Linked DNA regions of Mesorhizobium shangrilense. The protein of the gene in region 1 binds, or shares a complex with, the protein of each later gene. Links are inferred from orthologs where the notes say so. Each region holds a gene or a part of one and is shown on either strand. Other genes may lie near its edges. The genes, in order: rplI and rpmI.

Region 1 (3,381 bases):
CCGGCGAGCTGCTGCCGGACGTGGTTCGGAGCGACCGCACAAGACACGACGGCGCCGCCGTGTGTGCGCGCCGGTCCGCCGCTAATCCTTCCCCGAGACCCGCCGGCCCGTCCGGCGCTTGGCGGGTGCTGCTTCCGTCTCCTCCGCCAGAGATCCACCGTGCGCCATCTCGTGCATCGAAAGCGCCTTCTCGCATTTCTCTATGTAGCTGCGGGTCACTGGCAGCACGTCGTTCCTCTTGGTGAGCTGGATCTGGAAGACCATCAGGTCCTGCCAGCGGAAAGCCGCTTCCGAGCCGGACAGATAGAATTCCCACATGCGGCAGAAGCGTTCGTCGTAGATCTCCCTTGCGCGGTCGCGGTTGGCGAGGAACCGATCCCGCCAATGTTTCAGGGTGTCGGCATAGTGGAGCCGCAGGATCTCGACATCGTCCGTCATGAGGCCGGCTTTCTCGATGGCCGGGAAGACCTCGGAAAGGGCAGGGATGTAGCCGCCCGGGAAGATGTACTTCCGGATGAACGCCGCGGTGGCGGTCGGCGGTCCGAACCGGCCGATGGCATGGAGCACCATGACGCCGTCGGGCTTCAGCAGCGTCGCGCATTTGTCGAAGAAGGTGCGGTAGTGGTTGACGCCGACATGTTCGAACATGCCGACCGAGACGATGCGGTCAAACCGCTCGTTGAGATCGCGGTAGTCGCGGATCTCGAAATGCGCGCGATCCTCCAGGCCCGCCGCTTGCGCCCGCTGGGTCGCAACCCCATGCTGTTCGGTCGAGAGGGTGACGCCGAGCACCTCCGCTTCGAATGTCTTGGCGAGGTAGAGGCCGAGACCGCCCCATCCGCTGCCTATGTCGAGCACGGTCTGCCCGGGCTTCAGCTTCAGCTTCGCGGCGATGTGGCGCTTCTTGGCCTGCTGCGCCTCGTCCAGCGTCATGTCGGGCCGCTCGAAATACGCGCATGAGTATTGCATGTCCTCGTCGAGGAAGAGCCGGTAGAGTTCCCCGGAAAGGTCGTAGTGGCGCTGCACGTTGCGCTTCGAGCGCGCCTGCGTGTTCACCTGCTGCAGCCGCCGGAAGGCGGCGCGCAGGCCCTCGAACGCACGCGTCCATGCCGTGTCGACAATTCCGGTCGGTCCGATGGCCTGGTTGACGATGCGCAGGAAGCCGAACACGTCGCCTTCGAGGAAGTCGATTTCGCCGTCCATGAAGGATTCGGGCAGGCCGAGACTGGGATCGATGGTGATCGCCCGCTCTGCGTGCCGGGTCTTGATATGCAGGTGGACCGGCGGACCGCTCCCGTCGCCGAAGGTCGTTGTCGACCCCTTCGGTCCGGTAACCTTGAGATTTCCCGTCTTGACCAGGCGACGGATCACGCGCTCAAGCAGAATGTTCATCAGAAGGCACTCAACAAAGTAAGGCTATCTTACCTTATCCTGCGTCATTCTAACGCAACGGGAAATGCGCCAGAACAATAAAAAACCCGGGCGCGAGGCCCGGGTCTTTAGTCCAGTTACGGAATTGGTGGGCGAGCTTACGCTTCCTCGCCTTCGTCGGCGTTCGGGTCGAAGAAGCTGTCCGGTCGCGCGTTCTCGTTGATGTCCTCGCCGTAGATCGCCTCGGCGGTGGTGAGCGTCTCGCCCTGGGCCTGACGCTCCGCCTCTTCGGCGCTGCGTGCGATGTTGAGCGTGATCGTGACCTCGACCTCCGGATGCAGCGCGATCGCCACCTTGTTGAGGCCGATCGTCTTGATCGGATGATTGAGTTCGACCTGGTTGCGAGCGACGGTGAAGCCCTCGGCGCTCAGCAGATCGGAAATGTCGCGCGTCGACACCGAGCCGTAGAGCTGGCCGGTCTCGCCGGCGGTGCGCACCACGACAAATGCCTTGCCGTCGAGGCTCTCGGCGACCTTCTCCGCGTCCGACTTGCGCTCCAGGTTGCGGGCTTCAAGCTGGGCGCGCTGGCCTTCGAATTTCTTCTTGTTGGCTTCGTTGGCGCGCAGCGCCTTGCCCTGCGGCAGCAGGAAGTTGCGGGCGAAGCCGTCCTTCACCCTGACGGTTTCACCCATCTGGCCAAGGCGCGAAATGCGTTCGAGAAGAATGACTTCCATTGTGAATCTCCACAGTTGCCATAGTTGGCGGAATTGGAGACAGGCTGGAAGCAAGGGGCGTTTCCGCCGATTTCGCTGTCCTGCCTGTCGCGGCAGTTAGGAGCCGCAGCTCCAACTCGGATATTGAATGCTCAACCTCGGCGCCGATCGCCGGGGATGGGTTGCGGGCGGCCAGGCCGCCCGCAGGAAGCCTTACTTCACCACGTAGGGCAGAAGGCCGAGGAAGCGGGCGCGCTTGATCGCCTGGGCGAGCTCGCGCTGCTTCTTCTGGCTGACCGCCGTGATGCGCGACGGCACGATCTTGCCGCGCTCGGAAATGTAGCGCTGCAGCAGGCGCACGTCCTTGTAGTCGATGCGCGGCGCGTTGGCGCCCGAGAACGGGCAGGTCTTGCGGCGGCGGTGGAAAGGACGCCGGGTCGGGATCTGGTTGATGTCGACCATTATTCGCTAGCTCCTGCTGCCTCTTCGCGCGGACGGCGCGGACCACGGTCGCCGCCGTCGCGGTCGCCAAAGCTGCGCGGACCACGGTCGCGATCGCCAAAGCCGCCACGCGGACGATCACCGCGATCGCCGAAGCCGCGCTCGGAGCGCTCTTCGCGCTTCTGCATCATGGCCGAGGCACCTTCCTCGTGCTTCTCGACCTTGATGGTCATGAAGCGCAGAACGTCTTCCGACAGACCCTGCTGGCGCTCCATCTCCTTGATGGCCTCCGCCGGCGCGGTGATGTCCATGAGCGTGTAGTAGGCCTTGCGGTTCTTCTTCACGCGGTAGGTGAGGGACTTCAGTCCCCAGTTCTCGACCCGACCGACGGAGCCGCCACCGGCAGTGATGATGCCCTTGTAGTTTTCGACAAGTGCATCGACCTGCTGCTGCGACAGATCCTGGCGGGCAAGGAACACATGTTCGTAGAGAGCCATGCTCGTCTTTGCCTTTCTTCAGTTTATCGTCTCTACCGGCGGCCCAACGGCTAAGCCTCTGCAACTTCTCTTGGATCCTTCGGTGGCCTTGCGGCCGCCCTCAGGAGAAGAAAGGCGCATGTCGAGACGGTCGAGAGCGGAGACACGGGAGGCGGACGGACTATTCCGACGCGACGAAGGCAACTTCGGGATACGAATCCCTCGGTAAACCTCCGGCCCTCCGTTCAGCCCCCAGTCGGGACCGGCAGATTGGGGCGCTCCATACAGGAGGAGATGTGGATTGGCAAGGCTTGGGAGAACCCGGACGTTTGCCACCCGCAGCGGGCTGACTTCCAGTCAATCCGGCGGCGGCGATCGCG
Region 2 (2,813 bases), 3.1 Mb from region 1 along the record:
CGGTCACCAAGATCCTCGATCTTGGCAAGCTGAAATACGCCAACCAGAAGAAGGCGGCCGAGGCGCGCAAGAATCAGAAGGTCATCGAGATCAAAGAGATCAAGATGCGCCCCAACATCGATGATCACGACTACGAAACGAAGATGAAGGCCGTCCGGCGCTTCTTTGAGGAAGGCGACAAGGTCAAGCTCACCTTGCGTTTTCGTGGCCGCGAGATGGCGCACATGGAACTCGGCATGCAGCTCCTGAACAAGGTGCGTGAGGAGACGGCGGCCATCGCCAAGGTCGAGGCGGAGCCCAAGCTCGAAGGCCGGCAGATGATGATGGTGCTGGCTCCGAGGTAACCGACGCTGGCGCGGTCGATGCGTGCCGTCGCCCAGGCAGATCGTGAACCATGGAAATGCTTAGATCCATTCCGCTTGCGCGGTTCCAGAGCATGCGACGGCTTGCGCTCGGCGTCATCCTTGCGCTTGCCGCCGGCGTGCTCCTGTTCTGCGCCTCGCCGACGGGCTATCACGAGTTCCATGAGTATGTGGAGGCGATCGGCCTCGCGCTGATCGCGGCCGCCATCGTGGGGCGTGTGTGGTGCACGCTCTATATCGGCGGCCGAAAGGCGGCCGAGATCGTCGACCTCGGTCCCTATTCGATCACCCGCAATCCGCTTTATGTCTTCTCCGCGATCGGTGCGGCGGGCGTCGGCGCGCAGACCGGCAGCGCCGTGGTCGGGCTGGCTTTCGGGCTACTGACGGTGCTGGCTTTCCTCGTCGTCATCCGTCGCGAGGAAGCCCATCTGTCGGAGCATTTCGGCGCACAGTACGCCGCCTACTGCGCCCGGGTGCCGCGTTTCTGGCCCAAACTTGCCCTGTTCAAGGACTCCGAAACAGTGACAGCGCCGTCGAAGCGCGTTTACGCGACGCTGCTCGACGGTCTGGTCTTCGTCGCCGCGGTTCCGGTGTTCGAGGCGATCGAGCACCTGCAGGAGGCCAATGTCCTGCCTGTGCTGCTACGGGTGATATAGCGGGCAGCACGGCGCAACTGCGGCGAATCTGCCCTGTTGCACTTCGAAGGTCCCGTCTGTATAAGGCCGCGTTCCCAAAAACCGCCCGGCAGGGCATGCCGTGGCGGTTTTCGATGCTTTCCCGAGCCCTTGGTCGGTCGGGAAACAAGAAAAACGGCGCCGAGCGCGCCGGAAAAGGAGTAGAAGCAAAATGCCCAAGATGAAGACCAAGTCGGCCGCCAAGAAGCGGTTCAAGATCACCGGCACGGGCAAGGTTATGTCCGCCGCTGCCGGCAAGCGCCATGGCATGATCAAGCGTTCCAACAAGTTCATCCGCGATGCCCGCGGCACGATGGTTCTGGCTGAACCGGACGGCCGCAAGGTCATCAAGAATTTTCTGCCTAACGGCGGCGGCCTCTGAGCCGGGTTGGAAGCGACATTAAGGAGATCATGACATGCGCGTAAAGAGAGGCACAGTCGGCCACGCGAAGCATAAGAAGGTCCTGAAGGCCGCCAAAGGCTTCTATGGCCGTCGCAAGAACACCATTCGCATCGCCAAGCAGGCGGTCGAAAAGTCGATGCAGTACGCCTACCGCGACCGCAAGGCGCGCAAGCGTAACTTCCGCGCACTGTGGGTGCAGCGCATCAACGCCGCCGTCCGCGAGCACGGCCTGACCTACGCCCGCTTCATCGACGGCATCAACAAGGCGGGCATCGAGATCGACCGCAAGGTTCTGTCCGACATGGCGATCCATGAGCCGCAGGCCTTCGCCGCCGTCGTCGCACAGGCGAAGAAGGCGCTCGAGTACCTGAAGAACACCACCCCGAATGCGTTTGAGAAGGCAGTCGCTTAAAGACCAGCCGCTTCCCAAGCACTCGAAATTCTGATTTGGGAAACCCGCGCTGGCAGGGCTGGCGCGGGTTTTTCTTTGGCCGGTTGACAAGGCTGCCGTACAACCCCGGCGGCATCGAACGAAGCGGATGGGTCACGTGAACGAGAACGTCAGCAATATCGATACGCTGGAGGCCGCCGTGATGGCCGACATCGGCGCCGCGGGCGACGAGCAGGCCATCGAGGCCGTGCGGGTGGCCGCGCTCGGCAAGAAGGGTTCCGTCTCCGAGATGCTGAAGACGCTGGGCGCGATGACGCCCGAGGAGCGGCAGGTCAAGGGCCCGGCGATCAACGGCCTCAAGAACCGCGTCACCGAGGCGCTGGCGCTGCGCAAGACAGAGCTCAAGGATGTCGCCATCGCCGCGCGTCTGGCGGCGGAAAAGGTCGACGTCACGCTGCCGGTTCGGCAGTCGCCGGCCGAGCGCGGGCGCATCCACCCGATCAGCCAGGTGATCGACGAGATCGCTGCGATCTTCGGCGACCTCGGCTTCGCCATCGCGGAAGGGCCGGACATCGAGACCGACCACTACAATTTCACCGCGCTGAACTTTCCTGAAGGGCATCCGGCGCGCGAGATGCACGACACCTTCTTCTTCAACACGGCCGGCGACGGCCAGGCGCCGAAGCTTTTGCGCACCCACACCTCCCCGGTGCAGATCCGCACGATGGAGACGCAGAAGCCGCCGATCCGCATCGTCATCCCCGGAAAGACCTACCGGCAGGATTCCGACGCCACCCATTCGCCGATGTTCCACCAGGTCGAGGGGCTGGTGATCGACAAGACCGCCAACGTCGCCAACATGAAGTGGGTGCTCGAGGAGTTCTGCAAGGCGTTCTTCGAGGTGCCGAGCGTGAAGATGCGCTTCCGGCCGTCCTTCTTCCCGTTCACCGAGCCGAGCCTTGAGGTCGACATCCAGTGCGACC

Evidence for each region.
Region 2: rplI (region 1) and rpmI share a complex: the UniProt entries of both Bacillus subtilis proteins name them as parts of the 50S ribosomal subunit. The link is inferred for Mesorhizobium shangrilense from one-to-one orthologs.

The regions. Positions count from the first base shown.
Region 1 is NZ_JAQGPN010000001.1:3,606,306-3,609,686, reverse strand. What follows is about bases 318-3,184. They hold rplI (50S ribosomal protein L9), read right to left. Parts: upstream 2,106-3,184; coding sequence 1,530-2,105; downstream 318-1,529. Other genes in these bases: rpsF (30S ribosomal protein S6), read right to left, coding at 2,546-3,022; rpsR (30S ribosomal protein S18), read right to left, coding at 2,298-2,546; PD284_RS17455 (SAM-dependent methyltransferase), read right to left, coding at 318-1,392. Also shown: more of PD284_RS17455, read right to left, coding at 82-317. UniProt on the Bacillus subtilis protein: Binds to the 23S rRNA.
Region 2 is NZ_JAQGPN010000001.1:542,331-545,143, reverse strand. It holds rpmI (50S ribosomal protein L35), read left to right. Parts: upstream 1-1,208; coding sequence 1,209-1,418; downstream 1,419-2,813. Other genes in the region: pheS (phenylalanine--tRNA ligase subunit alpha), read left to right, coding at 2,033-2,813; rplT (50S ribosomal protein L20), read left to right, coding at 1,453-1,851; PD284_RS02750 (methyltransferase family protein), read left to right, coding at 401-1,018; infC (translation initiation factor IF-3), read left to right, coding at 1-344.